Regions from separate parts of the Latilactobacillus curvatus JCM 1096 genome, predicted to be linked through region 2. Evidence: predicted binding sites of a transcription regulator. Region 2 holds the regulator's gene; the other holds the start of a gene.
What was found. Region 2 encodes HrcA, which represses chaperone genes, less so after heat shock. Its sites were predicted from a motif close to TTAGCACTCNNNNNNNNNGAGTGCTAA; they were not measured.
Positions count from the first base shown of each region.

Region 1: the regulator HrcA is predicted to act here: its motif matches at 4,579-4,605, upstream of LCU_RS07705 (Hsp20/alpha crystallin family protein).

Region 1 is NZ_CP026116.1:1,472,606-1,489,558, forward strand. It holds gene LCU_RS07675 (FAD:protein FMN transferase) at 1-60, opposite strand, end outside; gene LCU_RS07680 (ABC transporter permease) at 141-1,394, opposite strand; gene LCU_RS07685 (ABC transporter ATP-binding protein) at 1,387-2,283, opposite strand; gene LCU_RS07690 (IS30-like element ISLpl1 family transposase) at 2,346-3,275, opposite strand; gene LCU_RS07700 (hypothetical protein) at 3,485-4,024, shown strand; gene LCU_RS07705 (Hsp20/alpha crystallin family protein) at 4,072-4,512, opposite strand; gene LCU_RS07710 (D-alanine--D-alanine ligase family protein) at 4,705-5,757, shown strand; gene LCU_RS07715 (helix-turn-helix domain-containing protein) at 5,856-6,047, opposite strand; gene LCU_RS07720 (helix-turn-helix domain-containing protein) at 6,215-6,445, shown strand; gene LCU_RS07725 (AI-2E family transporter) at 6,438-7,478, opposite strand; gene LCU_RS07730 (SAM-dependent methyltransferase) at 7,634-8,821, shown strand; gene LCU_RS07735 (P8 family protein) at 9,206-9,421, opposite strand; gene LCU_RS07740 (hypothetical protein) at 9,505-10,233, opposite strand; gene LCU_RS07745 (universal stress protein) at 10,258-10,725, opposite strand; gene LCU_RS07750 (2-dehydropantoate 2-reductase) at 10,743-11,678, opposite strand; gene LCU_RS07755 (hypothetical protein) at 11,811-12,545, opposite strand; gene LCU_RS07760 (ATP-binding cassette domain-containing protein) at 12,532-13,368, opposite strand; gene LCU_RS07765 (hypothetical protein) at 13,392-13,883, opposite strand; gene LCU_RS07770 (DNA-3-methyladenine glycosylase I) at 13,973-14,512, opposite strand; gene LCU_RS07775 (universal stress protein) at 14,588-15,076, opposite strand; gene LCU_RS07780 (magnesium transporter CorA family protein) at 15,181-16,125, opposite strand; gene LCU_RS07785 (tyrosine-protein phosphatase) at 16,246-16,953, shown strand, end outside.
Region 2 is NZ_CP026116.1:786,725-803,677, forward strand. It holds gene LCU_RS04230 (hypothetical protein) at 26-484, opposite strand; gene LCU_RS04235 (hypothetical protein) at 490-1,221, opposite strand; gene LCU_RS04240 (cytosine permease) at 1,329-2,684, opposite strand; gene codA (cytosine deaminase) at 2,895-4,130, shown strand; gene LCU_RS04250 (sensor histidine kinase) at 4,189-5,628, opposite strand; gene LCU_RS04255 (response regulator transcription factor) at 5,625-6,368, opposite strand; gene LCU_RS04260 (Cof-type HAD-IIB family hydrolase) at 6,545-7,318, shown strand; gene LCU_RS04265 (APC family permease) at 7,436-8,821, shown strand; gene LCU_RS04270 (hypothetical protein) at 8,886-9,077, opposite strand; gene dnaJ (molecular chaperone DnaJ) at 9,678-10,826, opposite strand; gene dnaK (molecular chaperone DnaK) at 10,950-12,785, opposite strand; gene grpE (nucleotide exchange factor GrpE) at 12,822-13,433, opposite strand; gene hrcA (heat-inducible transcriptional repressor HrcA) at 13,449-14,507, opposite strand; gene hemW (radical SAM family heme chaperone HemW) at 14,801-15,940, opposite strand; gene ribF (riboflavin biosynthesis protein RibF) at 15,940-16,893, opposite strand; gene truB (tRNA pseudouridine(55) synthase TruB) at 16,913-16,953, opposite strand, start outside.

The DNA of each region.
Region 1 (16,953 bases), 690 kb from region 2:
TGCCAATACCAGTGTCACCCCTAAGAGTGCCAATCCGAATTTTACCCATCGTTTTTGCATCGTTCAATCGCTCTCCTTGCTACTAAAATCACATGGCTCTATCATACCATCAATCCGCTTTAATTAGTTGTAAAAATCTTCTACTGGCGCGATTCTTTGAGTTGCTGATAGGTGGCAATTAATGCTTTAAAAACACCTTTATCCGAATAAACTAGAATATTCATGCGATAGATAATTAATGCTAAATAAGTCAGTCCAATTAGTGTCGCCATGGCTATGAAGAGTCCCATGCTAGCCCCGAACGCGCCAACATCACCGTTTGCCAGCCGCACAGGTAACATAATCTGTGAAAACAATGGCACATAGCTCACCGCCCGCAATAATGGAATATCGGTCTGTGATGCCAGTACAAAGCCACCCAAATAACTTAATGTGCCCAGTAAAATCAATGGCGAAATGGCTTGTTGTACCTGATCCATTCGAGACACAACAGCGCCTAACATTGCAGCTAATACGGTGTAGAGTAATACCCCAATAATTAAAAAGACTCCTGCATACCACATTGCTGGCGCAACCAAAGCACGACGAATAATCGGCAATAACTCTGCTAACGGTAGTTGCTGTTTCAAAAACTGAAACCCGACAATCCCAACTAAAATATAGACAGTAATTTGGGTGAGTAATAGGGCTAATATCGCGGCAATCTTCGCGAAAAATTGAATTTCAATCGAAACACTTGATAGAATGATTTCCATGATTCGCGACCCTTTTTCAGTCGCAATTTCTTGGGCAATCATTCCAGCATAATTCACGATAAAGATGAACATTAAGACCGTAATTCCAATTGAAATAATTTGGCCCACTTCTTTAGTGTTTTCCTGGGAAATCTTTTCATGACCATTCTGGTAATTAACCGTCACTGGTGCAATGACAGTTGGCGTCATCAATTTCTGGATCTGTTCAGGTGCAACGCCTGCTTGTTGCGCCAAAGCTACTAAATGAATCTGATTTAACTGATTCTCTAAGACACTCGCATCAAATGATGGACTATCTTTTCGTTCATAGTAGCGACTGATTGTCTGTCCTTTTTCCTCACTCAACAACAAATAGCCATCAATTCGCTCTTTCTGGAGCGCTTTGGTGGCTTGTTCCCGAGTCGTAATCTGCTGATCGATTTGATATGTTTTACCTTTTAACTGCTGTAATTCACTCTGTTCTGCTGGTTGCGGCGCCAAAACAGCAATTCTAACGGGTTCTTTGCTATGATCCATCAAGCGACTCACACCAAACGTAATCCCGAGCATCACAATTGGCATCAAAATCATGATTAGATACGCTGGGCTTTTAATATTCTTTAGAAATACTTGTTTAAAAATCACCTTAAACTTAAACATGGCCTTCCTCCACTTTCATTCTAAAGATTTCATCGAGCGTTGGTGCTTGTTGACTAAACTCTAGGATATAGCCATTTTGTGTCGCTAAGTCGAAAATCGTTTTACCAACCGTTTCGTCTGCCAAAGTTAATTCAAACCGCTGCCCGTGCTGTGTTACACGTGAAACACCGTTGATATTTGCTAAAGTTTCGCGTGCTAACGGTGCTTCTAAGAATAATTGCGTTCGGCCAAACTGATTCCGAATTTCATCGATTGTACCGGCGAGCACCACTTGCCCATCGCGCAACATCACAATTCGGTCACTAATCCGCGCAACATTCGTCATATCATGACTCGAAAAAATGATTGCTGAACCTTGTTCTTTAAGCCATAAAATACCTTCTTCTAAAAGTTCTGCATTCACTGGATCGAGTCCACTAAAGGGTTCATCAAGAATAATGAGTTCCGGTTGATGGATCAAAGTCGCAATCAACTGCACTTTTTGTTGATTTCCCTTTGAAAGATCCTTGATTTTATCAGTCCGCTTACCTTTCACCCCAAAGCGCACCAACCACTCATCAATCTGTGGTTTGATGTCTGCGATGCTGCGCCCACGAAGCTGTGCAAAGTACAAAATTTGTTGTTCCACGGTCATCTTTGGATACAATCCTCGTTCTTCTGGCAAATAGCCAAGTTGGTCATAATCCGCAGCGGTAAACGCGCGACCTTTCCAGAGAATAGTTCCCGTATCTGGTGCCATGAAATTCAAGATCATCCGAAAGGTCGTTGTCTTTCCAGCTCCATTTTGACCAATTAAGCCTAATATTTCGCCCGACTTAACCGTAAATGAAACATCGTCGACCGCTAGCATCGTTCCGAAACTTTTGGATAAATGTGATAAAGTCAGCACGTCCCCAACCCCCTACTTTTCATTACCTTAACTATACCGTATTCATTTGGTAGATTACAAATTTAATCCGAATTTTTGGACAAATTTGTCAGCATAACCTGATACGGTGTTTGCCAGTCGAGTATTTTAAGCGGTCGCTGGTTAATTTGGAGTAACGTCGTCGTTAAATCTTGAGCACTAATGTGCTCAAAACGAGTCCCTTTAGGATAAAAATAACGTAAATTCCGATTAAAGCGTTCATTACTACCACGTTCAGCTGGCGTATAAGCATGGCAGTAATAGGTCTTAATACCATATTGTGATTCAAGTGATACTAGCCCACTAAACTCACTGCCACGGTCCACAGTAAAGCTGTGCACCGGACCATTAAAAGTGGTTAGGAACTTAGTTGGTGCTTCATTAACAGTCGCTGTCGTCCGATCTTTTAACCGGTATGCCCAAAGGAACCGTGATTTGCGATCGATTAAAGTTAATAAAACTGCCTTACTATGCCCACGAGGACCAACGACTGTATCTAGTTCAAAATCGCCGATGCGCTTACGTTGATTAATCATCATGGGACGCTGTTCAATTGATCGCCCCAAAGATTGATTATATTTGGATCGTTGGTCAACGTTACGCCGTTGGCGTACGCCATGTTCAGGTAGATCATTCAAGGAGAAACCAATTCTCCCCTGATTTAGCCAATTATAAATAGATTTAGTAGCTAGTTTAAATTCGTGAGCAATCATTCCTGGTGACCAGCTTAGACGTAAATGGTTGAGAATTTTTTGCTTTAACTCATCGCTCAGCTTAGTTTTCCGACCACATCGTGATCGCTTGTATTCGGCATCTGTTTGTGCTAATTCAGCCTGATAAGGTTGACATCGAGATAATTCATAAGAAATTGTTGACGGTGATCGGTTCAGCCGAACGCCCATTTGGATATTGGACAGCCCTAGTTCACAAAAGGTTTCGATTTTAATTCGTTCGGAATAGGTTATACTAGACAAAAGATCAGCTCCTAAAAGATGGGTTTGTGGTAAACACCATTTTAAAGGAAGCTGATCTTTTTTGTCCGAACAGCGTTCGGATTAATTTTACAATCTACTATTTAGAAAGCGCATTATCTCTCAATGAAATATTAAAATTACTGATTAAATCTTAATAGTTGATAAATATTTGCTATACTACAATTATTTATCAATTAGGAGGTATTATTTTGTCCCCAAATCAAGCCTTTTTTCTCACCGTTATTGGTTGCCTGTTAGCTATCAGTTCATCTTATTTTATCGTGCGTCTCAATATGCTAAAGCCAACACTCAAGCAAAATTTCTTGGACCAATATCCTGACACGGATGACCAAGCTTACAAAGCGCAACAATCAATGAAACAAGCTTATTTCAACGCATCCTTTTACAAGCAAGCTGTTCCTTTAACATCTTGGTTAGTCCTTTTATTCTTTTTATCAATCGGTGGCTGTCTAACAGCGCTCTATCTAGATGCCCTGAACATTGCAATCCGTCTTTTGGGGAGTGCATTCATTTTTATCGCGTTTCTCTACCTTAAGTTGCCGACTTTTCAAGCACAGCATACTTTTTGGAAAGCCTATCTACAAGCGCATCCTGAAAATGAATTAAAAGTCGTCATACTCCCACTCGATTCACCCATTCAACAGCGGCGGATTGCCTTACTCACCAAATTTAAATGTTGTACTCTTGTAGCAGGTCTCATATTGTTTTACGCCTCTCTTTTTCTATAACTCAAAAAGCGGCACCAACCATTTTATGGTTGGTGCCGCTTTTTTAATTAACGAATTTCAATTGGGTTCGTTGGTTGGTCTGATTCACTTAACTTCGGTAACATTAATTGTAAGACGCCATCTTGATATTGCGCATCGATTTGATCCCGGTTGACACCAGGTAGGTAGAATTGCCGGCTAAAGCGCCCATAATGCCGTTCGCTTTGAACGATATTGCCTTGACTGTCACTATGATCAGCGAAACTATCACGTTTAGCACTAATCTTCAATGTATTATCTTGATAATCCACGTGAATATCTTTCTTGTCCAGTCCTGGTAAATCAACCGCTAATTGGTAATCCTTATCGGTCTCTTTAACATCTGTTTTGAGTAAGTTGTCCGTTTCAGGCGACATTGCCAATAATTGCTGACCGAAATTCTTGAACCAATCATCTCCACCAAAATTATCTAGCCAATTTTGACGACCATTCATTAATTCGTTTGCCATCTCTAAAACTTCCTTTCTTAATCTTTACAACTCTATTCTAGTCCGTTAATCATGAAATGCAAGTAATTAGCATTCGCTGTTGTTGAGTGCCAATTTTTAAACTAGACCACTGATTTTTCAGCTTTTTGATACCCGCCTAATATGGTTTTGTGCTATACTTAAGGTTCCAAAAATATTCGGAGGTAGGTTCATATGAAAATTGTTGTCTTAGCGGGCGGGCGTAGTACCGAACGTAACGTTTCATTAACGTCTGGACACAAAATTACCAATGCATTACAAACGAAAGGCCATGACGTTGCTTTCGTTGATCTTTTCTTAGGAAATGATTTGCACGACGTCGCATCAATCGATGATCTTTATTCTTCAACACCTGTTGAAAAAGATTACGACATCAGCGACGAAGTTTTAACAGACGACGCCATCAACGCATTACGTACTGATGGTTCAACACAACTCTTTGGCCCGAATGTCTTAGAGATTTGTAAAACTGCTGATATTGTCTTCCTCGCACTTCATGGTGGCGATGGCGAAGACGGTAAAGTCCAAGCGGTTCTCGATCTCTTTGGAATTCCTTATACCGGTAGTGACACACTCGCAGCAGGTATTACAATGAGTAAAAAGGTTTCAAAGGAAATCTTATTATATAACCAAATTCCAACTGCTCGGTTTGTCGCTGCTTATCGCGACCAACCCATGCCAGAAATCCCATTTGAGTACCCTGTCGTGGTAAAACCAAGTAACGGTGGCTCAAGTGTTGGGACACATATCGTGCACAACGAAGCTGAGTTACAACCAGCTGTCGAAGATGCGCTTCGTTTCGACCGCGAAGCTTTAATCGAAGAATTCATTAAAGGTCGCGAATTCTCACTTGGCGTGATTAATGGTCAACCATTACCTGCCATCGAAATCGTCGTTAATGACGGTTGGTATGACTTTGAGCACAAATTCGTGACTGGAAATACCACTCAATTTGTCACACCACCAAACGATTTACCTGATGATGTGCACGAAGCCATGAAACAAATGGCACTTGATGCTATGCAAGCACTTGGCTTAACGAACTACGCCCGCATCGACTTCTTCTGGAGTCCTGAAAATGGCTTACACGTGATCGAAGGAAATACATTACCTGGGATGACGCCACTTTCATTAATTCCACAAGAAGCAGAAGTGCTTGGTATCAGTTATCCTGATCTTTGCGAAATGATTGTTCAAGGTAAATTAGAACTCCTTAAAGCAAAATAGCCAATAAAAATAACCCTGTCGACGATTTTCAGTCGACAGGGTTATTTTTATTTGGTTCATTTAAAACTGATTACTTAGTTCCTGATTAGGAACTATTCTTAAAAAAACACGTCGATTGGAATTCCCAAGCGGTCATGTAGTAATTGAATTTCTTTGACGGTAAATGGAATCTTCCCTCTAATCTTACGATTAGCCGTCGTTAATGTTTTGCCCAATACATCAGCAACAACTTGCTGTTTCAAATCATGACCCTTTAAATAACCTGATAGAACAAATAATTTTTCTGCCACATTCAGCACCCCCAAGAAACGTTATCAATCCCGTTCCACATTAGGAATATTACGATAATGTAAGAACTCTGTCAATTAAAAACTTTAGTCCCAAGTGTTCACTTATTGACGTCATTTGTCATATAATTAAACTTATAAGTCAAACGCGTGATAAAGGACGGTGCTAAATGTTCGGACAATTACTACACGATAAGCGAACTGCTAAGAATCTAACAATGCAACAGCTCGCCGATCTACTCAGCGCAAAATATAATACCAAGATTAGTAGCTCAATGATCTTCCGGTGGGAAAAAGGCGCTGCCCCATCACTAAAAGCATTATTTATTGTTGCTATCGAATTGCAAATCGATCTTAACCAATTGGCCACCCTTGTTGCGGATCCTAACCGCGTCAATTAGCCGCTTTTTTTTGTTTTTTACCCGATTTTTGAATGGTCTTCACACCTAGTACATCTAAAAAGAACGTAAAGATTGGTAATCCAACAATTAACCCCCAAGTTCCTAAGAAACGTTCTGCTACAAATAAAACAACAAATGTAAAGAAAATTGGCAGCTGTGTTTTACTCGACATAAATCGCGGATTCAAAACATATGCTTCTAGGGCATGAATGACTAAAATCATCACCAATATATAAACCACATACTGAATTCCGCCGACTGAAAAGGCGATAATGCACAATGGGATACATGAAACGATGACTCCTGCGACCGGTACCATCGACAATAGGAAAATCATGATGGCTAAACTCGGAATATTAGGCATTTTCATTACCGTTAACGTAATCGTTGTTAACACTGTATTCACAATTGCAATGAAGATTTGGGCTTCAATTACCACGCCAAAGGTATTCACGAATTTTTTAGCAAAATACATGATATCTTGGAAGAACCAGCCGTAAGTACTCTTCAAAAAGAGTTTTCCAAACTGCGGTAATCGGTCTAGCTCAATTGTGTAAAAGAAACTCAAAATAAACGATAAGACAATTGTGACGCCCATTGTTCCGATTCCGGTGATGTAATTAACGATTGTTGATACACCGTGTTTCAACTGATCCGTCAAGTTGAACTGTTTCATGTAATCCCCAATGGTTCGCATAAATTGATTCGCATCAAATGATGGACTTTGGTAGAAATTATAGACACTCTCGCCTAATTTAATTGACTGTTTAGCAATCTGTGGCACATAAATCGTTACTGCTAGATACACTAAAAAAATCACCAACATATAAAGCGGCACAACCACAGCTGCGGGCGGAATTTTTGAATACTGTTGGACCTTTCGTACTAATTGAGTCACTAAAAAAGTAAAGATGAACGTCAGCAAAATGATATTCATCATCGAGCGTGACACATAGATGACCCCAATCAACGTTAAGAGCACTACAACTCGTCTTAACTGCTGATTCGTCACAAATTTTTGATATAAACTCACGCAATTTCCTCCTATGGCAATTCTATATCATTATTTTACAACACTTCGAACTAATTGGATATTCTGGAATTCCGATAGTTGCAACTTACATCTTTTTAAAAATAGTCGTATACTACTCTGGTACTTCAAATTTACACCTAGAAAGGATTTTCGGTATGTTAGAAAAAACTTTTTATAAGAAACTACTACAACACTCTTTTGATTTCCCTGTTACCGTCAACTATTGGGACGGTAGCTCCGAAACCTATGGTTCTGGAGAGCCTGAAGTAGCGATTACTTTTAAAAAAGCGATTCCCATCAAACAATTGTCCAGCAACGCATCATTAGCCCTCGGCGAAGCGTACATGGCTGGCGACCTTGAAGTGACAAGTAATACAACAGATACCCCACTTCAAAAACTATTAACGGCGGCTTACACTAGCGCAGACAGTTTCATGCGTAATAGTCGCTACATTCATCTGATTCCAAAACAATCGCATTCAGAAAAGGCAAGTAAAAAAGATATCCAAAGTCATTACGATTTAGGGAATGACTTCTACCAACTTTGGTTGGATAAAACAATGACTTACTCATGTGCTTATTTTGAAAAACCAACTGATGATTTAGAGACAGCACAAATTAATAAAGTGCACCATATTTTACGCAAGCTCAATCCACAACCTAACCGAACATTGCTCGACATCGGCTGTGGTTGGGGCACCCTCATGTTAACCGCCGCTAAAGAATATCATCTCAAAGTGGTCGGGATTACCTTGAGTCAGGAACAATATGATTTCGTTCAACAACGGATTAATGACGAGGGCCTTAGCGATGTTGCTAGCGTCCAACTTGTTGACTATCGCGAACTCAAACACGCCCCATTCGATTACATTACCAGTGTTGGGATGTTTGAACACGTTGGTGAAGAAAATCTTGGTGCCTACTTCCAAGATATCGCTGACTACCTCACTGATGATGGGGTTGCCCTCCTTCATGGGATTACCCGTCAACAAGGCGGTGCGCGCAATGCCTGGATTAATAAGTATATTTTCCCAGGTGGCTATGTACCCGGTTTAGTTGAAAATACACAACACATTATCAATGCCGAACTACAAATTGCCGACATGGAACCCCTCCGGCGCCATTATCAAAAAACGCTGGAAATCTGGACTGCTAATTTTAACGCCCAAAAAGACGTCATTTTACCAAAAGCAGGTCCAGAATTCGTCCGCATGTGGGATCTCTATCTCCAAGCATGTGCCTCATCGTTTGAATCTGGGAACATTGATGTCATTCAATACCTCGTATCAAAAGGCCCCAGCGCAAGAGACCTCCCAATGACAAGAGAATATATGTATGATTAGAGTGCTGACTGTCGCGCTTAGTCATTGAGCATTAATTCAAAAATAACATAAATCCAGGTTTTAGGATTTATGTTATTTTTAGATTAAGCGGAAATTACTGCGACAGGAAGCACGTTTAGAGTGCTGAGTCGAACGGGTTGGCTTTGAGGATTACCCAAAAAACGGGTATTATGGCGATTTTTCAGCCATAATGCCCGTTTTTAGGTTAACCGGAAAAGGCAGCTCGAGGAAGCACGTTTCAAATCAAAGTACCTGATTCTGCGGGAAAGATATGGCAGATGAAACCCGTTTTCGTTAGCGTGCTGACTCAAACGGGTTGGCTTTGAGGATTACCCAAAAAAGACCCGCTAATCAACAATGATTAGCGGGTCTTTTTTTATTGCCTTATTTTAAAAGCGCTTCTGCCTTTTCTCTAACTTCCGCGTCGCTCATCTTAAGATAGGGTTTCATTGCCTCAACGGTTTTATCCGTGTTCCGGCCGTTGGCTTCCATATAGTGATCCCACAAAGCATCACGGACGATTGTGTTATCGTCACTCCAATCAAATGCTTCTGACATCTTCATATCTAAAACCAATGTTTTTTCAACAGCTGCTGCCATATTAAAAACCTCCCATTTCTTTTTTACAACTCTAATGATAAACCTCTTTTGAAAAAGTGTACCAAAATACGCACTTTTATTTTTTAGAGTCCTGTTAGTAGGTTTAAAATCACGATTTGGCTAATGCCAATTGCCAAGACAACATGGGTTAAGATTTCAAATAATAAAATAGCATAGACGCGATCAAAAGCTGCCCATCGAGTTTGAAATAAACTAATCCCAACCGCAATGTTCAAACTGACGTACATCACTGCAACCATGATTAAGACGAACCAGATGGCGGTCATCCCGAAACATAGAGCAGCCAACAGCGCAGCTAATGCTAAAATAACGGTTATCCCACTGTACGCACTAATCTCCGTTAGATACGCGCGCAAGGTGGTTGTCGTCTTCTTCAATAAGTAACGCTTGAGTAAAAATCCGATTCCCAAAACAACCACCAGAATAAATAGTTGTCCACCGAGTGCCTTCATATCAAGCGGTAATAAGTTTAGCCGTTGGCGCAAGACAATTTGTGACGCCATCACCCCAGCAACCGCACCAATTTGTTCTGACCAACTGGCAATGAGCAAACTTGCCGTTGCAGTATTCATTAATATAACCAGACCAAACGTGACTAAGCCAAACCACAGGTTGGCCCACTGCCATTGCACCTTTAGCGGTTGTTTTAAACTCCGCGCTAAAAATTGATAGTATTGTTGCAGGAGCGATGTTTGCTGTTTTGTTTGCGTTGATTGGTGCACTAGACCGCAATTGGGACATTGGTGCAATTTACGCCCATATTTAATATGGCATTGTGTACATTCTATCATTCGTCTGATCTCCAAATACTTAATTTACCGTACAACTGTGACTGAACATGGCGCGTATTTCGCTAAATAGCTCGCATGTGTCCCGATTAAATGTTTAGATGGTTTCGTCTTTGAACCACAGATGACCAAGTCTGGTTGGAAACTAGGAATCACTTCTTCAACAATCACGTGTCCTGGATTACCTTCATTTAAAATCGGCGTCACATCTTCAACCCCGAATTCTTTCGCTTTTTGAACATAAACATCTAGATCGGTTGCGATTTCTTCTCGGCGCCCTTCAACCACGTTTGGTGAGAGTGATTGATAAATGTTCAAATCGCCGGTTTCCAAAATGCTGACAATCCCTAATGGAATTTGATAGGCCTTAGCAAGCGTACAAGCATAGTTAAAGGCCCGTTTGGATGAGGTTGTGTCATCATCATCGATAGCAATTAATAATTTTTGATAGTGCATTGATTCAACTTCGATATTTAATTGGCGTTTTTCTGTCATTAGTTAAGACTCCTCGTTTATTTAATCAATAATGCTTCTTTGGCATGAATTAATTCCGTGATTAATTGGTTGACTGGGGTCGCAATGTGCTTTTCGGCGCCTTTGCGTGCCACGTAACCATTTAAGTAATCCACTTCGGTTAAGCGGTGATGTTGCACTAAATCCTGGTGCATTGAAGGATAATGACCACCTGCTTGTTCTGGTGCAAACATCTTGCTGATGTGGGCAATCGTCGTGGGAATGTCTAATTCAACGGCTTCTGTTGCAGCAACCGCTGAGAATTCCGCCACAATTGAACGCAAGAGTTGTTGCGCTTGTGGGGTTTGGCCCAATTGTGCAATATTACAGTCTAACAAGGCACACAAGCTGTTCAGTGTCCCATTAACGCAGGCTTTACGCCAGATTGAAAAGAGTACATCTGAACTATATTGCGCATTTAAGCCAGCCGCACTCAACAAGGCAACTAATGCTTGTGCCGATTCTTTGCCATCTGGATCAACATTTTGTAATTCGACATTCCCAGAGCCTGTTAATGTAATCGCACCTGGTCCCGTTAACCCCGCCGTCCAAAGTGTAATGCCGACAAAAATATTTTCTTTGGGCAGGTATTGTTCAATCGTTTCGGGATGCCCGAGACCGTTCAATAAACAGACTACTTTTGTCTTAGCACCGATTAAGGGTTTGATGGCTTGTAACATGTCGACTAGCTGCATCGATTTTGTGAATAAAATAATGACGTCTTGAACTTCTTTAATATCCGTTGGCAAAGCAGCCGGAATTCGAACCTGAACGGGTTCGTGCCCCGCTTCTACAACCGTCAGGCCATTGGTATTGATTGCTTGAACGTGTTCTGCCCAATTATCAAGTAACACAACATCATTTCCAGCTGATTGTAACATGTAACCAAAACGACTGCCCATTGCGCCTGAGCCAGCGATTGCAATTTTTGTCATAGATTATAAAAGCTCCTTTTATGATTTGAATTCTTTTTAATCATGCCACATTTTTAAGATTTTTTCACCCGTAACCGCTTAATTCAACTTAAAAAGAAGCTGTCAAACCGCTTATAGCAGCCTGTCAGCTTCTTAAAATAGGAATTTACGCCTTCTTAAAATTAATTGATCAATCAATAATAAGACCAAGCTATAACCAAGACTCATTGCCCATGATAATAAAATATCAACTAGCGAAATGTGTCCCAACGTGTTGAAGAGTTGCGCCATGGTCGAAACGGGTGGCAAAATCCCCAGAATATAGAGGTAGGGATGCCAGTAATTGACAATCGCTTCACCTAAACTGCCGAGAACCACCATCAAGATGGTCAACGTACCGGCCATCCGGCGATTCACTAAAATTCGCCGTTGCCAGAACAAACCGGTCATTACTGAAACAGGTAAAATACTCGTCAACATTAAGGTCCCGCCTAGCCAATCCCACCAGCTAAGTCCTCGACCAAAAGCGTGGTGCCCATTGAGCACGTAAGTAATTGCCAAGCTTCCCATCCCAATTAGGACAAAGAATAATCCCAACAAGATGAGATAGCTAATTAAACTGAGATAAAAACGGCGTTGCTTCTTTAATTTTAAAATTAAAAGTTTTTCCATTTGAAGGGGAAATTGATTGATGTAACTGTAGGTCAACCACGTCAATAAGATAAACAGTGTCATTAATAATGTAGCGAGGCTGCCGACGAAATCTTGTGGTTGCACCGCATAATTGACTAATAAGGCCACTATCCAAAATAGCAAAGGCCCCCACAAATTCCCATTATCAAAAACCATTTTCTGATGCAAACGTAACTGTGCACTAAAGGACTTCATAACGTAACCCCCTTAGGCTAAAGCCACTTTTTAACATTGCTTGAATTAATTCATCACTATTTTTGATATTTGCATACAAGACGACGTACCGCGTACCATCAACAATTTTTAAAGCTAACTGTTGTAAAGTAGCGGGAAGTGCGAGTGATCGCGGTGTAGTTGCAAATTCTAACCGCATCACCTTTTCTTCCGGCTGCGGTAATTCTTCAATCGGCAATAGCCGCATCGCATCTAGTTCATAAATTTCAGTAGCCAACTGTTCGATTAAAAAAGCGTTGTTAGTGCCGACAATGATGGCGCCCCCTTTTTGGCGGTAGTCTTTCAACCAATGAATCATCCGCATCTGGGTCGTTCCATCTTGACCAGCCAACGGTTCATCTAGCAATAAAATATCTGGGGTCCGCAAAATCGCCTGCACAAAGTTCACTTTTTGCAGACTACCGCGTGACAATTGATTTAACGGTGTATTAAGTGCCGCCGCTAACCCAAATTCATAGGCTAATTCATTAATCTGACCTTCTAAATTTCGATTGCTAAACTGATCTAATTCTCCTAGCATCCGCAAATAAGTCTTAGGTGTCAGTCCATTTGGTGCGAGTTGTTCAGCCATATAGCCAATCCGCATCTTCGGTGCAATCTCCAGTGTCCCGCGTTCAATATTCGTCAATCCTGCTAGTACGTTAAGCAACGTGGTTTTCCCCGCGCCGTTTTGCCCAGTAATCGCGATACAAGCTTGCCGATCAATCCGTAAATTGAGACGTTTAAAAAGTTGTCGCCGCTGATATTTTTGCGAAAAATCACGCAATTCTAGCACTGCTCCCATTTAACTTGCCAACCTTTACTGGATTATTTTGCTTGCCAATTAGCGATGTTTTGCGCAGCCAAAGCTAAACTCAACACAGCATCTTTAGACAAATCAGCTTGGATTAAGTTATGTTTAACGGTTGCAGCCACTGCACCAATGACAGCCAAACCATATGTCAACACTTCTAAATCGCGTTTAACGAGATATTGATCTTCATAAACAGCTTCGTGGCTGTATTCAAAGTTGACTTTGTTTTCAGCTAAAACACCATCCACGTGGGTCACCATAATCCGATCGGTCACATCGATTAATAATTTGTGGTCATCTGATAACGTTAATTTATGATCTGACTCTGATTGATAATATGTTTCTTCTGTAATATCAAAATACTTAACGACCGGGTTATTTAAAACGCCAAAATCATCCAAAACAGCAAAAATTGTTTCTGGATTTAATTGCACTTTGCGATCGGCAATTGCTGCCATGTTTTCTTCTAACCAATCTGCTAATTGGCGAACATTATCCTGTGTCATATGTGGGACTCCTTTAATTAATCTAAATGAATTCTATCCCTCCATAATACACCATCCGCAATATTAGCGCGACTGACTGCACCAAAAAGTTACTGTGACATCAGATGATCATCAATTACGCCAGCTCCTTGTAAGAATGAATAGATGACGACTGGTCCGACAAATTGAAAGCCCCGCCGTTTTAAATCCTTGCTGATTTGGATCGATAGCTCTGATTTTGCGGGGACATCCGCCCAAGTTCGGGGCCGATTTACAATTGGCTGTCCATCAACAAAGCCCCATAGATACTGATCAAAGCTTCCTGCACTCTTTTGTAACGCAAGGACGGCTTGTGCATTATTGACCGTTGCATTCAACTTAGCACGATTGCGGATAATTGCCGGATTGGTCAGTAACTGCTCAATTTCGGTTGGTGTCATCTGCGCTACTTTGGCAATTTCATAGTCTTTAAATGCTGTCCGAAAGGCAGCACGCTTATTTAATACAGTCCGCCAACTCAAGCCAGCCTGATACAACTCCATACATAATAGTTCAAATAAGCGTTGGTCATCATGTTCCGGTTTTCCCCACTCTGTTTGGTAATACGCCAATAACTCAGGTGAATCATACATCCAATCAGCTTTTGTCATTATTACCACCTCCTAAATTGAACTACGCAAAAAGGCTAAAAAGAATTCATCCTTTTTAGCCTTTGGGATTGTTATTTATTTTTTCTTACTTGCTTTTTGATAAGGGCGATTTTCAACATCAGTCTTGACGATTAACACGTCACAGATAGCTGTGCGGTTAACATATTCTGTCACAGAACCCATCAACATCCGTTCAACTGCATTCAAGCCAGTAGAGCCCATCATGATTAAATCGGTTTGATATTCTGTCGGGAAGTCGCGTGCGATAACATTCTTAGGATTACCAAACCGCACATGAATCTCGACATCTTTCAAACCGTCATTGGTTTGGATATCATATTTTAAACTGTTGAGATAATTCTGTGCATCTTCAGAGATTTGGAAAATAGCGTCTCCTGAAAGCATGCCACTATAACTCCCTGCAAATTGCTTGGTATCCAAAACGTTCAAAATATCCAAGCGCGCCTGATTCATCTTAGCAACCCACACTGCTTTATTTAGTGCTAATTCAGCTTCTTCAGAGCCGTCAACTGGGACGAGTATTCTTTTATATTCTTGAACCATGTTGTTCATCTCACTTTCTCTATATGCACCTGTTACACTTTAAGAATATACCGCTTGGAAAAACAATTCAAGCAAAAAAGCGAAGCGCTTCCGCGAACATTTAATTAGAAGTAGTCTTTCTTTTTTAACCACCAACCGACACAAAGGCTAATGGCTAATGACAATCCTAATAGCACGAGAAACCCTAACTTACTCTCGGCTAGCGGGACCGGTACGTTCATCCCCCAGAAACCACCTAACGTTGTCGGAACCGTTAGAATAATTGAGAGTGATGTTAGTGTCTTCATAATATTATTCAATCGGTTTGAAATAATATCTGAAAGCAAATCACTTAACTGTGCCAATAACTCACGATACGTTGTAATCGCCTTATCGGACTTGGCAAACTGCAAGTCAATCCGATACAGTAAGTCTGTATGTCCTGACACGCGCTCAAATAATGGAGTTGCCTTAATTTGCGGAATAATTTGCTGGTTACTCTTAAGCCCTAAATCCAAATAGACAACACTCTTTTTAAGAGACTTGAGTGCATACAACAACCGATTGCGTGTCGAAACATGTACATTTTCTTCCAATTGTTCAATCTGTTGCGCAACGACCGCTAAAGCCGCTAAATAACGTTGATAGATGGCCGAAACACTCTTTAGAGCAACCGTTTCAATTTGACCATCCAGGCCTTCTAACGTGAGTATTTCATCGATGAGCTCGGACTGTTGATGCCCCACAGTTAATAACGTCTGGCCACTAATGATTAACGAAAAAGGCCGCGTAATATATTCCGCATGATCTTCTGAATCATGGGTTTTAACTGGTACCAGTAAACAAATATGGGTCAATACTTCACCGGTGTCCGTTGTAAATGTTTCATACCGTGCGACTTCATTGATATCTTGGGCCACCTCAAATAACACCGCTGGTAAGTGGTATTTTTTAGCGAAATGGTGCATCTCATGTTTAGTTGGTGCTTCAAAATGAATCCAGTCGGCACTTTTTTCAGAGGTTCCTTCAACCAACTGGCCCTCAGGTGTCATTTCAAAATACGTAATCATCTGCTCACTCCACTCTTAATACCCCTATCATACTGTTTCTCCCCACATACTGACAAGTTAAGTTGATTGCCCATTAAATATGCTACAATATTGGTATCATTGGATAAGGAGTTGACGCATATGACACACCGCATTTTGCCACTTGAAAAAGGCCATAACTTTAGAGAATTGGGCGGCTATCAAACAAAAGACGGCCGGACCCTTAAATGGCATAAAGTCTTACGTTCCGCTAGTCTAGCCCACCTAACACCACATGATTTAGCTTATTTAACTGATTATGGCGTGCGCTATGATGTTGATTTTCGCTCACCTGAAGAAACTGCCAAGTCACCAGACAAGGTCCCTGCCAATGCAATCTATGAATCCTTACCCGTTTTCAAAATTGATGAAACGGCTAGTACGGCATCAGAAGCTGATCTTTTTAAAACGTTCAGTGCTGATCCAAAAAGTGGTCATGAACATATGATTCAAGTCTATGTCGACTTAATTAACCAAGATCACTCCAAGCAAGCTTACCGGCAATTTTTCGACTTGTTGCTAGCAAACGATAAGGAGGACCAATCCTTACTGTTTCACTGCACGGCTGGTAAAGATCGTACTGGGATGGGCGCTGTTTTCTTGTTGAGTGCACTCAGTGTTCCAGAAGAAACGATTCGCACAGATTACTTATTAACGAATCAAGCTTCTGCCGCTTTCGTGACCCAATCGCTTGCAAAACTACAACAAAAAACACAGAACCAGTCTGTGTTCCAAAGTTATCAGTCATTACTAACGGTTCATCAAGATTACCTCGATACCGCCAAACAAGCGATTGAATCCGAAAATGGT
Region 2 (16,953 bases):
ATATTGTCCTTGCGTTTTTTTGACGTTAGCTAATCACCTGCGATTGAAAACTATTAAAAACGGATTCCTGAGTCGTTGTCATGATTACGATAATTTGAAACTGCGCTGCTACCGCTCTGACATCATTTAATAATTGGCGAGCATCCGTTGGTGGAAGTTCATCTAAGAAATGCTTGACCACCACGAGTTGCTGGTGGCTTGCTAAACCGCGAATCAATTGAATCCAGAACTGATCGACTGGCGGTAATTCGGTGCCCAATAAACTCCGACTGCGCTTTAAATGCTGTTCAATCAACATTTTTAACGTTGGTGCAAGCTGCTTTTTAGGAAGCAACAAGTTATCCCAACCGGACATAAAGGGGAGAATCTTAGGCGCCTCATAATCAATGACATATGGGGGTTCAGGTGATTCAAGGTTCTGCTGAATCATCTCCGGTTGACTAAAATAGACCTGTCCAAGTGCTAAGGGTTGTTTATTTAGCATTTCAATCACGCCTTTCTCATTTTCCTAAAGCGAGTAACTTGGCACCAACCAATAATGTAAACTGGTGCAATTAGACTGATAAATGGTGCCCATAGTTGGGCGAATACTTGATTGGTTAAATTCTGCTTGGTACTCTCATGCAAAATCGGATTCAATAACGAATGACTACTAAAGTCAGTCAGATGATTTTTAAATAACGGTTGAAATGCTCGGGGACCTTGTATTGGTCGCAACGGCTTTTGTAGCCACTGTTGATTAATCAGCTCTAATCCGCGCCAATAGTAGGAATTGACTAATAACCAACCTAAAATCACTGTCACGCTTGCGCTGATTAGTAAGCAAAGCGCCGTTAACGTATAATAATTGACAATTGTATGTCGCGACCAATTCGCACTAGTGAAAGTATCGATATCCTGACGCATCTTCTTAAACGCTTGCCAAGTCAAAATACCAATCACAAGTGCGATAACGATAGTCAGCACTACCGCGATAAATTGATAGCGTCCCAGTAAGACTTCTTTACTTTGAACCAGATGTGTCAGGGGGTTAGTCCCCTCTTTAGTTGTGTTAAAGTTGGCTAATTGCTTTTTCAACTGGTTGAGGTCATGTCGTTCTAAACTGATCAAGCTCAGCGCAATCAGCATGACGCCTAAAAAGAGGCAATCCACGAGATAGATTAACAAAGATTGGCGTAAATAATACCGAATATTAGCTGGAATTGATTTAATGGAGAACATGACCCACCTCCTAATAAAGATAGTGTAAAACTAAAGTATGAAAATTATATGAACTCTGTGGTAAAAATTAAAAAAAACGCCTTAATTAAGACGTTTTTTTAGTTCCCTTAAATTGTCTTTTCCTTTCTTTGAACCATTAACCAATAAACAAGTGCTGTCAGCCCCATTGCGATAAACGTTGCCCCCGTATAAGCGTGAATAATCGCGAATTGATTTAAGACCAAGTAGCTGACCACCCCAATGACCCATGCAATCATGGCTGTCAGATGATATCCTTTGGTGTACCAGTATGGTCCAGCAACTTCATTGAGCGCACCAACATTGTAGTGCCGCCGTCTAATAATGAAGTAATCCACCAAGAAAACTGCGATTTCAGGCCCTAAGAACATCCCAATACTATCAAGGAAGGTTTCGAAAGTGGTTAAAAATGAGGCAACATAGACTGGGATAAAGGTCATCACCGTTGCCAATAACGTCACGACCCACAATGCCGGCGTTAATTTAAATTTCGGAAAAATATTGGTTAAAGCCGATCCCGCAGCCATTAGATTCACCGCGTTAGCTGTCGTACTGGTAATCACGATCACTAATAACGCTAAAACACCTAACCCTAATTTGGCCGCAATGGTACTTGGATCCGCATTGTTCGGGTCAAAATGATTTAACGTAATCGCTGTGGCAATTGTCGCCGTTAACCCGATGAAAGCAAACCAGAACAAGCCAATATTGGCGCCTAAGAATGAATAGCCAGTGGCTGCTTTCTTGTTCTTTGAAAAACGACTGAAGTCCGCAGCAGCGGTTACCCATGCAAGGTTAAACGCTGCTAGGATATCGACCGCCTTCCCAAATTCAAGCCGCAAGTTACTGGCTGGCCGCCACGCCGCTAAGTCTTTGAACGGTACCATTTTGAAGACAATGATTGATTCCCAAGTGACTAAGATAATCACTAAGATGATGCCAATTCGTTCAATCCAGCGGACGGATTTTTCACCGAGCGAAATACTGATTAAATGCAGGACAGACATAATTAGAATCCCAACAATCAAGCTCATCCGGTTAGTGGCTGCATCGTTGCCTGACCAGCCCATGATTTCCTTGATGATGAAGCTCACTGAAGTTGCTGCAATATACGTATTCACCGCAGCCCAACCGATGAATTGTACCACATTGATAATCGATGGCAAGACGGATCCCTTCACGCCAAATGAGGCCCGCGTTAGCCCCATCGCCCCCACACCAGTTTGATACCCCATGTAGGAGGCCAGTGCAAGCAAGACGTACGATAAACAGCCAACAACTAGTAACAACGTAGACCCTTGAATCAAGCCAGTTGCCGCAATAATGCCGCCGATAAACCAAGTGCCGTTATTCGCATTTGCACCAATCCAAGTTGCGAACAAATCCCAACTGCCCATCGTTCGTGCGTCCTTGGATACTGCATGAATTGTTTGTTGCTTTGTCATTTTGATACCCTCCACTTGGTTAATTGCATTAAAAAAAGACCTACTCCTAGACAGAGCAGGTCCACTAATGTACTTGTTAACCGCTCCTTTGTCAGCCTCACTGGACTGCCCTTAAAAGGATTTATATTTATAAGCATTGTATTAAACTTACTTGCCAAAGTCAACTCATGATTGTTATACTCACTAATAAAAAAAGCGAGGTTGGATAAAATGCTCATTCAAAACGTGCACATTGAGAATCAAGAATCATTGCAGTCAATCAGAATTGAAAACGGGATCATTACAGCAATTGAGGCACAGCTAATACCGCATCCTAATGAGCAAGTCATCGACGGACATGGTCAATTGGCATTACCGCCATTTGTTGATCCTCACGTCCATCTCGATTCAACTCTCACCGCCGGCCAGCCTGAATGGAATGAATCTGGAACCTTGTTTGATGGCATTCGGATTTGGTCCGAACGCAAAAAGGATTTAACCCACGACGACGTCAAACACCGCGCAATTCAAGCACTGAAATTACAAGCCAGCCATGGGATTCAATTCGTCCGCTCACACGTTGACGTGACTGATCCAGACTTAGTTGCGCTCAAAGCCTTAATCGAGGTTCGCGAAGAAGTCAAGGATTGGATGACGTTGCAACTGGTAGCCTTTCCTCAAGAAGGGATTCTTTCTTTTCCAAATGGCAAAGCATTAATGACCAAAGCTGCCCAATTAGGGGTTGATGCAATCGGTGCTATTCCACATTTCGAATTTAATCGCGAATATGCCGTCGAATCCTTGAAGTTTGCTTTTGAACTCGCTCAAGAATATGATTTACTATTCGACGCACATACCGATGAAATTGATGATCCCAATTCACGTAGTCTTGAAACAGTCGCGACTCTCGCCCTTGAAACGGGGATGAAAGACAAAGTGACGGCTTCACACACAACTGCCATGGGCTGTTACAACGATGCCTATATGTACAAATTGATGCGGCTGTTAAAAATGGCGGATTTAAACTTCATCGCCAACCCACTTGTCAACCTATTTCTCGGTGGCCGTTTTGACACTTATCCGAAGCGCCGTGGTTTGACGCGCGTAAAAGAACTGACTGCCAACGGGCTAAACGTCGCTTTTGGTGAAGATGATATTCAAGATCCATGGTACCCAATGGGCGATGGCAACATGCTTGATGTGTTGTATAGTGGCCTACTGGCAACCCAAATCATGGGCCATACTGAAATCATGAATGCCTATCGCTTCATTACTTACAATGGTGCTCGTACAATGCACGTCCTTGACCAATATGGTCTCGAAGTGGGTAAACCCGCCCACCTGATTCTAATGGATAGCGACAACTTCTACGAGGCTCTCAACAAGCGCGCCGCTGTTACCCTCTCAATGCACGCTGGCGAAATCATCAGTGAAACCCAACCAGCTCAAACGCAATTGCATATTTAATCTAAAAAATAGGCGTCACGACAATTTAATCCTTGTCGTGACGCCTATTTAAATTGGTTTAGCTTTCACTTGTCACAATCGTTTCATCTGGGAAAGTTAAGGTAAAAGTGGTCCCTTGTTCAGGAATACTTTGGACCTCAATCATCCCATAATGTAACTGGACGAGTTGGTGGACAATCGCCAACCCTAAACCAGATTCACCATATTTGGTATTCTTACGTGATGGATCTGCTTTGTAATACCGTTCCCAAATATTTTTGACTTGTTCGTCCGTCATTCCGATACCGGTATCGCTAATCGTTAAGATTGTTTCGTGGAAACCAGCTTCCGCAGTCACCGTAATTTGCCCATTTTCTGTAAACTGAATGGCATTTTGCATGATGTTAAACATCACTTGGACAAAACGGTCATAGTCGGCATAGATTGGGACATTCTCTTGGGCGTCCAAGATGAGCGTATCACCGGCTTCAGTCGCCTTCTTCTCGAGTTGCTCTTGAATATTCTGGATAGCTTCCACCGCATTAAACGTTTGCGGGTTCAATTTAATTTGGTTAGTCCGAATCTTTTCATAATCCAGGTTCTCGTTGACTAAGCGAATGAGTCGGTTGGTTTCATTTTGCATTAATGAAATACTCTTGGCGCGCATCTCTTCTGGAATCGCATCATATTGCAACCCTTCTAACAGACCCTTAACGGTCGTTAAAGGCGTCCGCATTTCGTGAGCAGCGTCGGCCATGAATTGCCGCCGGCGATCTTCTTGCCGCTTAATTTCCTTTTCAGATTCATTCAACGAATGCACCATCTCATTAAAATCGGTGGCCAAATCATCCAATTCATCTTTACCAGGATTCTTAATCTGAACATTAAAATCTCCTTCAGCAACTAGGTGGGTCGCATTTCGTAAGCGATTAATCCGATAAATTTGATACCGTGCTAAGACGTAACTCAACAGAATCCCACCGATTGTCGATAGTAAAAAGGCAATCAAGAGGTTCTTGCGCATCGTTGTCAAACCAGATTTAACGGTTTGTAGTGGTGCTGCCACCCCAATCACGTAAATCAGTTTGTTATTGTAAAAAACGGGTTTGAAGACCACTAACTGTTCTTGCTTATTGTTATTCACTTGGTGCGAATCACGACTTAAGCTCAGCCGTTGAATCTGGCCATTCTTTAAATGTTTCCAATATTGTTTCTTGACCGAAACTTTAGGATCCGGGGTAGGATACACCATCTCGTTTTCGGCGTTAAAGAAATTAAACCCAACGTGTTGTTGGGAAAGGATTTGTTGACTATCAATAATGAATTGGGTCGACAAGGCCGCTTGAGACCCCTGTTTGAAAGCTTCACGTTCAATCACATCCGCGTAACCTTCTAGTTGATCCCAGGTGCTCTCATAAGCGGTCCTTGTCGAATATTGCGTAAACGCAATCCCCACAATAATAATGGTCGTCATAATGACGCCGAAAAATGCCAACATCCATTGATAAATAAGCTTCATTCGCGCGCTGCGTCTGAATCATCAAATTTATAACCGACACCCCAAACGGTCTGAATCACTTGTGGTCCTACTTTTTCAATCTTTTGACGTAACTTCTTGATATGCGCATCAACTGTTCGTTCGTCACCGAAGTATTGGTAATCCCACACAAGTTCTAATAATTGTTCCCGTGAGAAAACTTGACGGGGATTTTTAGCTAACGTCTTCAATAAATCGAATTCTTTTGGCGTTAAATCTAAAATTGGTTTGTCCAATAAATAAGTCTCACGCGTTTTAGAACTCAACTTAAAGTGTGTTGTTTGTACATCAAAATCTGAATTTTCAGCCGCTTGTTGTAAGTTTTCTTCAGCTGCTTCGACTTGTTCATCAATCAACTCAGCACGGCGATGTAAGGCTTTAATCCGTGCAATCAGTGTGATTGGACTAAAGGGTTTTGTCACATAATCATCAGCACCGAGTTCAAGGCCAAGCACTTGATCACTTTCAGAATCGCGCGCCGTCAACATAATAATTGGTACTGTCTTCGACAACTCGCGGATTTTTTGGGCGACTTGCATTCCGTCTAAACCCGGTAAATTTAAATCAAGCGTGATAATGTCCCAACTCTCTGGATCGACACTAAAGGCTTCCACTGCTTCATTGCCGTCGTAAGCGAAATGGGCATCCCAAGCTTCTTTTTGGAAAAACATACTCATCATTTCTGATACGGATTTGTTATCTTCTACCATTAAAATTTTCATTAGAATTCCTTCTCTTTTTACGTTGCTATGTCTATATTATACAGTAGATAAACCAATTACGGATGAATAATATATGAAGAAGTGATGAAAATCAAACACATCACGGTTCCCGTTTGCATGGTATCGCTAAGCATGATAGCATGTTAAGCAGATATCATTATTTAGGAGGCCCCATTTTGACTTATAAAGGACTAGTATTTTTCGACCTTGACGGTACACTTTACAACGAACATTCTGAAGTAGTTGCAGCTGTTGCGATTGCACTCCGCCAATTACGCGCCAACAACTACTTACCAATCATTGCGACCGGTCGCTCACCGCTTGAAATTCAAGATGCACTTGCAAAAACCGGCATCGATTCATTCATTTGTTTAAATGGGAGCTTCATTCAATATGAAGGTCAACCTGTTTATAAAGGCACTATTCCAACGCCCGTGATTGAAAAAACCGTCGCAATTGCTAATGCTGCTGACGAAGCCATCGCTTTTTATAATGAAGAAGCAATCCGGATTACGGCTGTAACTCAACCCGGCAAAGATGCCTACAAGTTTGTCAACGCCCCCGTCCCCGAAGTTGATCCAGACTATTACTTGAATCATTCAGTCTACATGATGTTGATTCTCACAAACGACAATGACAAGGCCTATACAGAAACACTAAGTACCGACTTAACATTCTACCGCAACACACCGAACTCAATTGATACGGTTGAAAAAGATTGTTCAAAACAAACCGGTATTAAAGAATTGATTCGCTCACAAAACTTAATGGGCATCCCAACTTATGCGTTTGGCGATGGTACAAACGACTTACCAATGCTCGACTTCGTAGACTATCCCACCGTTATGGGCAATGGTATTCCGGAAGCTAAAGCCAAGGCAAAATACATTACTTCTAAGAATACTGAAGGTGGCATTATTGAGGGTTTACGCCACTGGGGCTTAATTTAATCACTTAACTAATCCGCGCCATAACGGCTCAATCACTGTCATGGCGCTTTTTTTATCTTGACGCTTCTCAGTAGACCGATTAAAATTAGAATCATCTCACTTAAAAAGGAGTTACTAATGACACAACATTCACTCTTTGCCAAAAAACAAATCGACGTGAACCAATTTAAAAATAGTACACTAGAACGCCATTTAACCGCCTTTGGTTTAACCGCCATGGGGGTTGGTGCAGTCGTCGGCGCCGGTATTTTTATCACACCAGGGATTATCGCCGCTAAATATGCTGGACCCGGTGCGATGCTGTCTTACCTGCTCGCTGCAGTCGTCTGCGCAATGGCTGCCCTTTGTTATTCAGAATTCGCTTCTACAATTCCCTTGGCCGGTAGTGCCTACACATACGTCTACACCGTCTTCGGTGAATTAATCGCGTGGATTCTAGGTTGGGCACTTATTTCCGAATATCTCTTCGCAGTCGCCTCAGTGGCCGTCAGTTGGTCAGCCTACTTCCAAAATCTAATTGCTGGCTTTGGATTACACTTACCTACCTTCTTATCGACTGCATGGACGCCTGGCCACCCTGGTGGTATTAATTTAATTGCCGGTTTAATTACGTTATTGATTGGGTTCTTACTATCAAATGGCTTACGCGAATCAACACGGATTAATACGATTATGGTTGGTGTGAAAGTCGCTGTCATCGTAATTTTCCTTGGCGTTGCCATTTTCTATGTGAAACCAGCCAACTTCAAACCGTTCTTACCATTTGGTGCTGGTGGCATTCTTTCTGGGGCAGCATTAGCATTTTACGCCTACATCGGCTTTGATGCCGTTTCAACCGCATCAGAAGAAGTTGTCAATCCGCAACGTGATATGCCAATCGGGATTATCGCTTCATTATTGATTGCTTCATTATTGTATGCCGCAGTTGCCACCGTCCTCGTTGGCGTCGTGCACTATACAAAACTCAACGTTGGTGACCCCGTTGCTTTTGCGCTTCAATTGATGCATCAAAACTGGGTTGCTGGGATTGTTGCCCTGGGAGCAGTTGCCGGTATGACAACTGTCCTACTCGTTATGACCTACGGCGGAACACGTCTGATCTTCGCCATTAGTCGCGATGGGCTATTGCCACCCGTTTTTGCCAAAGTCAGTTCAAAAACACATGTGCCAGTTGCGAATACATGGATTTTCGCCATCGTCACAAGCATCGTCGCAATGGTAGTGCCACTTGATAAGATTGCTGAATTGGTCAACATTGGCACGTTATTCGCCTTTGCAACTGTTTCTCTCGGTGTGATCTTCCTGCGCAAGTTACCATTTTATAATGAATTGCCACAAGGGTTTAAAGTGCCACTATTCCCATGGATTCCTTTACTTTCATGCGGCTTATGCTTACTACTCATGACCCAGTTACAACTAACAACTTGGATTGTCTTCTTAATCTGGTTGGTGATTGGCCTAACAATTTACTTCAGTTACGGCTACCGTCACAGTCGCCAATAAAAAATAGGCGTTAAGCAGTTTTCATAATCTGCTTAACGCCTATTTCTATGCAATCTATCGTGAACTATCTACAAAAATGCATGAACATCCGTGAAAATGAGGTCATGTTGCCAGCAAGAATCGCGACAATTGGCACTAATGCCCACAACCAGTACTTATTATTCTTCCGCTGTTCAACCTCAGCTTTCAACCGTAAATTCTCATTTTCCATCTTAAGGCGTGCAATTTCAAGTTCTAATTTATCTTTGTCATCCATGCAACTCACCTTCCGTCCTAATTTATTACCGCCATTATAACAGAATTTTTCAAAAATCTCCCACCTATCCACTCCAACAAAAAAAGCCCTCTAATCTTGTGGATTAGAGGGGCTTTAACGTGCTTTTCAAACCATACTTCTGCGGCTAGCTACGTCCCGCAAACGATCGACTCCGTCGCTCATTCACGAAACTAGGCTAGTCCTCAAAGTATAACCGGCTTGAACGCACTTCTATTTTTAACGTGCTTTTCAAACCATACTTCTGCGGCTAGCTACGTCCCGCAAACGATCGACTCCGTCGCTCATTCACGAAACTAGGCTAGTCCTCAAAGTATAACCGGCTTGAACGCACTTCTATTTTTAACGTGCTTTTCAAACCATACTTCTGCGGCTAGCTACGTCCCGCAAACGATCGACTCCGTCGCTCATTCACGAAACTAGGCTAGTCCTCAAAGTATAACCGGCTTGAACGCACTTCTATTTTTAACGTGCTTTCAAAAGCATCCTATTCCGGTTAGCTACACAAGTCAAACGATTGCTTACAGCAATCATTCGCCCTGTTAGGCTAATCCTCACAGGATAACCACTTTTGACGCACTTCTATTTTTTGTGTTTCTTGTTCAGAATCTTGTCGAACAAGTTGTTGTCTTGTGGGTTAACTGAGTCACCACTTGCGACTGCAAATGCTTTTAGCGCATCACGTTGTTTACTGTTGAGGGTCTTTGGTGTCACGATGTTAACTGTAACGTTTTGATCCCCATTACCTGTCCCGTGGAGCTTAGGCGCACCCTTACCACGTAGACGGAAGACGGTATTCGTTTGAGTCCCCGCTGGCACTTTTAGTTTAACAGGACCATGGACTGTGTTGACTTCAATTTCATCCCCTAGAGCAGCTTGGACAAAGCTAATTGGGACTTCTGAATAAATTTGTGCGCCATCGCGCTTGAATTCAGCACTTGGTGCCACGCGGAAGACGATGAATAAATCGCCATAAGGGCCACCGTTTGTGCCGGCTTCACCTTGGCCTTGAAGACGCATTTGTTGACCATCTTCAACACCTGCTGGCACTTTAACCTTAACAGTATGCCGTTCATCTTCGTGACCTGTTCCATGACATGTTTCACACTTGTCTTTAATTTCTTTACCAGTCCCGCCACAGACATCACAGACTTCTTGAGCCATCATGCGGCCGAAAGCTGTTTGTCGTTCAACTTGGACTTGACCTGCACCGTGACATTTGTGACACGTTTGGGCGCTTGTTCCTGGTTTAGCACCAGAGCCATGACACGTGTGACATTCTGATTCACGGTTATAAGAAATCTTGGTTTCTTTGCCGAAAATGGCTTCATCGAACTTCAAATCCATCCGATATTGTAAATCTGAACCTTGACGAGGAGCGTTTGGTTGTTGCCGAGCACCGCCGCCACCGAAGAATGAACTAAAGATATCTTCGAAACCGCCGAAGCCTTCAGCACCACCAAAGCCGCCACCGAAGCCTTGGCCTGCGCCGCCGCCGAAACCACCGTTCATACCAGCATGACCGTATTGGTCATAAGCTGCCCGTTTTTGTGGGTCACTTAATGCTTCATACGCTTCTGTGACTTCCTTGAACTTGGCTTCTGCATCTGGGGCTTTGTTAATATCTGGATGGTACTTCTTTGAAAGTTTACGATAGGCCTTTTTAATCTCATCATCTGAGGCGTCTTTACTTATCCCTAAGACGTCATAGTAATCTCTTTTATCAGCCATTGTGGGCCTCCATTCATATACTTACGCGTTAAATCTATCCTATCAAGGATAGCATAATTGACTGATTAAAAAAAGCCAAGGCCCTAGACCATACTAGGTTTTGGCTTTTTTTAAAACGCATTATTATTTGTCGTCTTTAACTTCTTCGAAGTCGCCGTCAACAGTACCATCGTCAGACTTACCGTCAGTTGCATTACCTTCAGCACCAGCAGCTTGTTGTGCTTCTTGTGCTTGTTGATATAACTTAACTGTTAATTCTTGAACGATTTCACTCAACGCATCGCGTTTTGTCTTCATGTCTTCAAGGTTGTTTTCTTGTTGTGCTTTGACTAATTCTTCTTTAGCATCTTTAGCCTTTTGTAATTCTTCGTCAGAAACTTTACCTTCAAGTTCTTTCAAAGTCTTATCTGTTTGGAAGATTAATTGATCAACATCGTTCTTCAAATCAACTTCTTCTTTACGTTTGTTGTCGGCTTCTTCATTTTCTTGAGCTTCTTTCATCATGCGATCGATTTCTTCGTCTGATAAACCAGAGTTACTCTTGATAGTGATTTTTTGTTCTTTATTTGTGCCAAGGTCTTTAGCAGAAACATTAACAATCCCGTTCTTATCAATATCGAATTTAACTTCGATTTGTGGCACACCACGAGGTGCAGCAGGAATATCTGTTAATTGGAAACGGCCTAAAGTCTTGTTATCAGCAGCCATTGGACGTTCACCTTGTAAGACATGGATGTCTACGGCAGGTTGGTTGTCGGCAGCTGTTGAGAATGTTTGGGCTTTGCTTGTAGGAATTGTTGTGTTCCGGTCGATTAACTTCGTGAAGACACCGCCCATTGTTTCAATCCCTAATGATAATGGTGTCACATCAAGTAAAACAACATCTTTAACGTCACCTGAGATAACACCACCTTGAACAGCAGCACCAAGAGCAACAGCTTCGTCAGGGTTGATTGAGTGATCAGGTTCCTTGCCTGTCCAGTTCTTAACAGCTTCTTGAACAGCAGGAATTCGTGTTGAACCACCGTTTAAGATGACTTTGTCGATGTCGCCTGATTCTAGACCAGCATCTTTCAAAGCATTCATAACAGGTGCTTTTGTCCGGTCAACTAAGTCTGATGTTAACTTATCGAATTCAGCACGTGATAAAGTCATTTCCAAATGTAAAGGACCGTTTTCGCCGGCTGAGATAAATGGCAAGCTGATTTGGGTGCTTGTCACACCAGATAAATCTTTTTTAGCTTTTTCAGCAGCATCTTTTAGACGTTGCATAGCCATCTTGTCTTTTGACAAGTCAATACCGTTGTCTGATTTGAAGTTTTCAACTAACCAGTTCATGATGGCTTCATCAAAGTCATCCCCACCTAAATGTGTATCACCGTTTGTTGATAATACTTGGAAGACACCGTCGCCTAATTCAAGAACAGAAACGTCGAAAGTCCCACCACCAAGGTCATAAACTAAGACTTTTTCGTCTGTTTCTGTCTTGTCCAAACCGTAAGCTAATGCTGAAGCTGTTGGTTCGTTGATAATCCGTTTAACATCTAAGCCGGCAATCTTACCAGCATCTTTAGTGGCTTGGCGTTGTGAATCATTGAAGTAAGCAGGTACTGTGATAACAGCTTCTGTGACTTCTTCACCAAGATAATCTTCAGCGAATTTCTTGATGTATTGTAAGATCATTGCTGAAACTTCTTGTGGTGTGTATGATTTGTCGCCAACAGTTACTTTGTAACCTGCTTCGCCGATGTGACGTTTGATTGATGCGATTGTATCAGGGTTAGTGATTGCTTGGCGTTTTGCCACTTCACCAACTTGGATTTCGCCGTTTTTAAATGACACAACAGATGGTGTTGTCCGTGCGCCTTCTGGATTTGTGATAATTTTTGGTTGTCCGCCTTCTAATACGGCAACAGCTGAGTTGGTTGTCCCTAAGTCAATACCGATTACTTTACTCATAAAAAATACCCTCTTTTTTTAGATTTTTAGTTTAATTTATTGTGCAACAACGACCATTGCTGGTCTTAAGACGCGGTCCTTCAAGTAGTAGCCTTTTTGGAAGACTTGTACAACAGTATCCGCTTTTTGATCACCATCAACAGCGACCGTTTGCACGGCCTGATGAATGGTCGGATCAAAGGCTTGTCCTTGCGCCTCAATTTCCTTAACGCCATGATCTTCTAAAGCATGTTTCATATGATCGTATGTCATTTGAACACCCTTTTTAAGACTCTCAGCACTATCATCAGTTGCTTCAGTTGCCAACGCACGTTCTAGATTATCCAAAACGGGTAAGACATCTTTTGCAAGTGATTGCCCATCATATTTTAACAAGCTAGCTTGTTCTTTTTGATGACGGGTTTGAATGTTTTTAATTTCAGCTTGTGACCGTAAGAAACTATCTTCTAAATCATCATATTTCTTTTGGAGTTCAGCAAGTTGAGCCGCTAAATCTGGCTTAGCTGCATCTTCGTCAGGTGCAGCCTCTTCGATCACTTCATCTGCTTCTAATTCAGGTTCAAATGGCGTTTCTTCTTTAGGTGTTTCTGTTTCTGGCATTTCTGCTACTGGCTTTTCTTGTTTCTCAGCCTTTTCTTGCTTGGTCAAACAAACACGCTCCTTTTAAGATTGATCATCATCGAAATTCGCATAATAATCAATTAATTTCTTCGCTAACTCTTCACGGAATAAATCGAGTAACCCAATCATCCGCGAATAGGGCATGCTAGTGGGGCCCAGTAGTGCAATGACTCCCTGTCCGTGTTCACCAACGTCATAATTAACAGTCATTAGACTATAATGTTTCAACAGATCGTTGGCCATCTCGGTGCCCAGGCGAACCTGAACTTGGCTATTGGCGCCTCCAGGGGACAAATCTAGCAACTTGGCTAAATCATCTGAACGATTAATCATGTTATACAACGACTTCAGCTGGGTGACATCGGAGAACTCTGAAAAATTCAACAAGTTCATCTGACCGCCAACAAATAAGCGCTCTTGACTCGCCTTTTTCAAAACATCGTCGAAGATGTCTAAAAAGCCGGTCGGAGAAGCCATGTACTGGGCTAATAGCGCCGGTACATCCGTCTTTAACTTCTGACTAACCACGGTTAACGGTAAGCCAATTAGGTGATCATTAATGATTCGAATGGCTTTTTCGAGTTCATCACCCGAAATCGCTTGTGGAATGGTAAATACCTGATTATCAACTGTCCCTGCACTCGTCACGATAATCGCCATCACTTGGTGATTACTCAACGGTACTAGACGAAAACCAGTTAACCGAATCTCAGCCACTTCCGGTCCTAACGCGATTGCTGTATAGCTCGTTAGGTTCGATAAGATATTAGCCGATTGTGAGACGATTTCATCAATCTTATGATAGTGCTGTCCAAATGATTGTTGGACCGTTGCCACATCAACCGGATTGAGGGTTGCTGGTTGCATGAGATGGTCTAGATAGTAGCGATAGCCTTGCATCGACGGTACCCGTCCAGATGACGAATGCGTCTTCTCAATTAAACCGACACTTTCCAAATCAGCCATATCATTACGAATTGTTGCAGAACTAACGTGTACCGGCAATTCTGCCATTAACTTCTTAGAACCCACTGGCTGACCACTCTCTGTAAAAAGACGAATAATTTCTTTCAAAATCATTAATTGCCTTTCGGTCAGCATGTCATCACCTCTTTTTAGCACTTGAATATCATGAGTGCTAATTACAATTATTAATATAGCAAGAACGTCAAATAAAGTCAAGAAACGTACCGGCTTTTTTACGGATTTACTGAAAATCGGTCCTTAGACGGAGGGCCTTACTGGACCAAAGGACAAAATAAAAAACGAGCCGCTTCTTAGATGGAAGAGACTCGCTTTATGAAGTGGAATATTTATAACGTGCTTTTCAAACCATATTCCTGTGCCTAGCGACACAAGGCGAATGCTCAGAATATCCCCCGGTTTGAACGCACTCAATAACTATCTAGCAGAAACTCTTGGAAGACTTCATTGCCTAAGAACTTACCTGATTCAGTTAGTCTTAACCAATCGCCTTCTTGTTTGAGGTAGCCCTTTGCAATTTGGGTGGCAACTGTTTCGCCGTAAACATTTTGTAATGGATAATTGAATTTATCTTGAAAATGACTGATGGATACGCCTTGCATCGTCCGTAACCCGAGGAAGAGTTCTTCCTCCATTTGTTCGGTCAGTGGCAGAACATGGCGTTCAATGACTGGCACCTTATTTTCTTTTAAGGGTTCTAGGTATTGTTGGATTGGGCCGAAGTTATGGTAACGATCCTTACCTAAATAGCCGTAAGCACCGGCACCAAAGCCAAAATACTTTTCATTGCGCCAGTAAGTTAGATTATGCGCAGATTGAAAGCCTGGCTTGGCAAAATTACTGATTTCATATTGATCTAAACCAGCCCGCTTGAAACTATCAATCGCGGCTTGATACATATGTGCTTCAACATCTTGCGATGGTAAATGCAACTTGCCTTGGCGCATCAAGTTATAGAAGATTGTTTTGCGTTCGAGAATCAATGAGTACGTCGAATAATGCGGTAAGTCGAGTTCAATTGCCTTATTCAAACTATCCATGAAATCCGCTTCACTTTGTTGTGGTAAGCGGAAAATCAAATCGATACTCATATTTTCGAAGCCGACCTTGCGCGCGTTATCGATTGCCCGATAAACATCCGCACTTCGGTGAATCCGCCCGATCTGTTTTAAAATCTGATCATTAAACGACTGCACGCCAATACTTAACCGGTTGACGCCGTTGTCCTTCAGAACTTGCAATTTTTCAGTATCTTGTAAGTCATTAGGATTGGCTTCAAACGTAAACTCACCACCCTCATAAGGTAAGTATTGATGAATCCCATCGGTTAAACGTTGGAGTTGTGCTGGTGATAAAGTAGTTGGTGTCCCCCCACCGACATAGATCGTATCAATTGGTTCGTCTGGGTATTCTGCCATCACTAATTGAAACTCGCGAATCAACATATCGACATAATCATCGACCGGTTGACCTTCAATGAAAACCTTATTGAAATCGCAGTAGTAACAAATATGCTCGCAAAATGGGATGTGAATATAAGCGCCTGCCATTAATGTTGTGCCTCTAATTTCTCAAAATAAGTTCGGGTATCGGCTTCGTCTTGGTGGAGTTGGTCAATCAAGGCTTCCGCGGAGTCAAACTTCACTTCGCCGCGTAAGTAGTGATACCAATCCACTTTCACTTGTTCACCGTAAATATCGCCATTGAAATCTAATAAGTTAATCTCCACCGTTACCGGGTTATTGCTGTGGAACGTCACATTCCGACCAATTGAAGCCATGCCAATATACCATTGACCGCGCACTAAAAAGCGGACCGCATAAATCCCAATTCCTGGTAATCGTTCTGGTCGTTGCGATTCGATGTTAGCAGTTGGAAACCCTAATTCTCGCCCGCGTGCTTCACCATGCACTACTTCACCGGTCGTTTGGTAAACATAACCGAGTAATTCATTAGCTTCCGCAATCTTACCAGCATCTAAATCCTCTCGTACTAATGTCGAGCCGATTTTGACACCATTATGGTCATGTTCTGCAACTGTCACAATGGCAAAGCGCCCTTTGGCATAGTCTGACAATGTCGTCATATTCGCAATCTCTTTTTTACCATAAGTGTAATCAAAGCCAGCCACCACTGTATCCGCATGTAAAGCGACTAAGTATTGATCGACAAATGTTTGTGGGGCTAGTTGTGCAAATGCTTCATTAAAGTGCACGATGTAGAAAACATCAACGCCTAACTCCGCCATCAATTCTTGCTTGCGCTCAACCGTTGATAAATAACGGAATGACTCCCGATCGGCATTGCGATAAACAATGGCAGGATGGATATCAAACGTCATCACAGCTAATAGTAAACCTTTTTGAACTGCAATTTGTTTTGCTTTCCGAATTACAGCTTGATGGCCTCGATGTACGCCATCAAAAAAGCCAAGCGCCAAGACCACTTGGTCAGCTGGCACTTGTTCTTTTGAATATGGATGAATTAATTCAATGACACGCATATTTTTCACCTAGTTTTTTTTAATGAGTCCCTTGATTTTGTAAATACATTTTATAAGGGC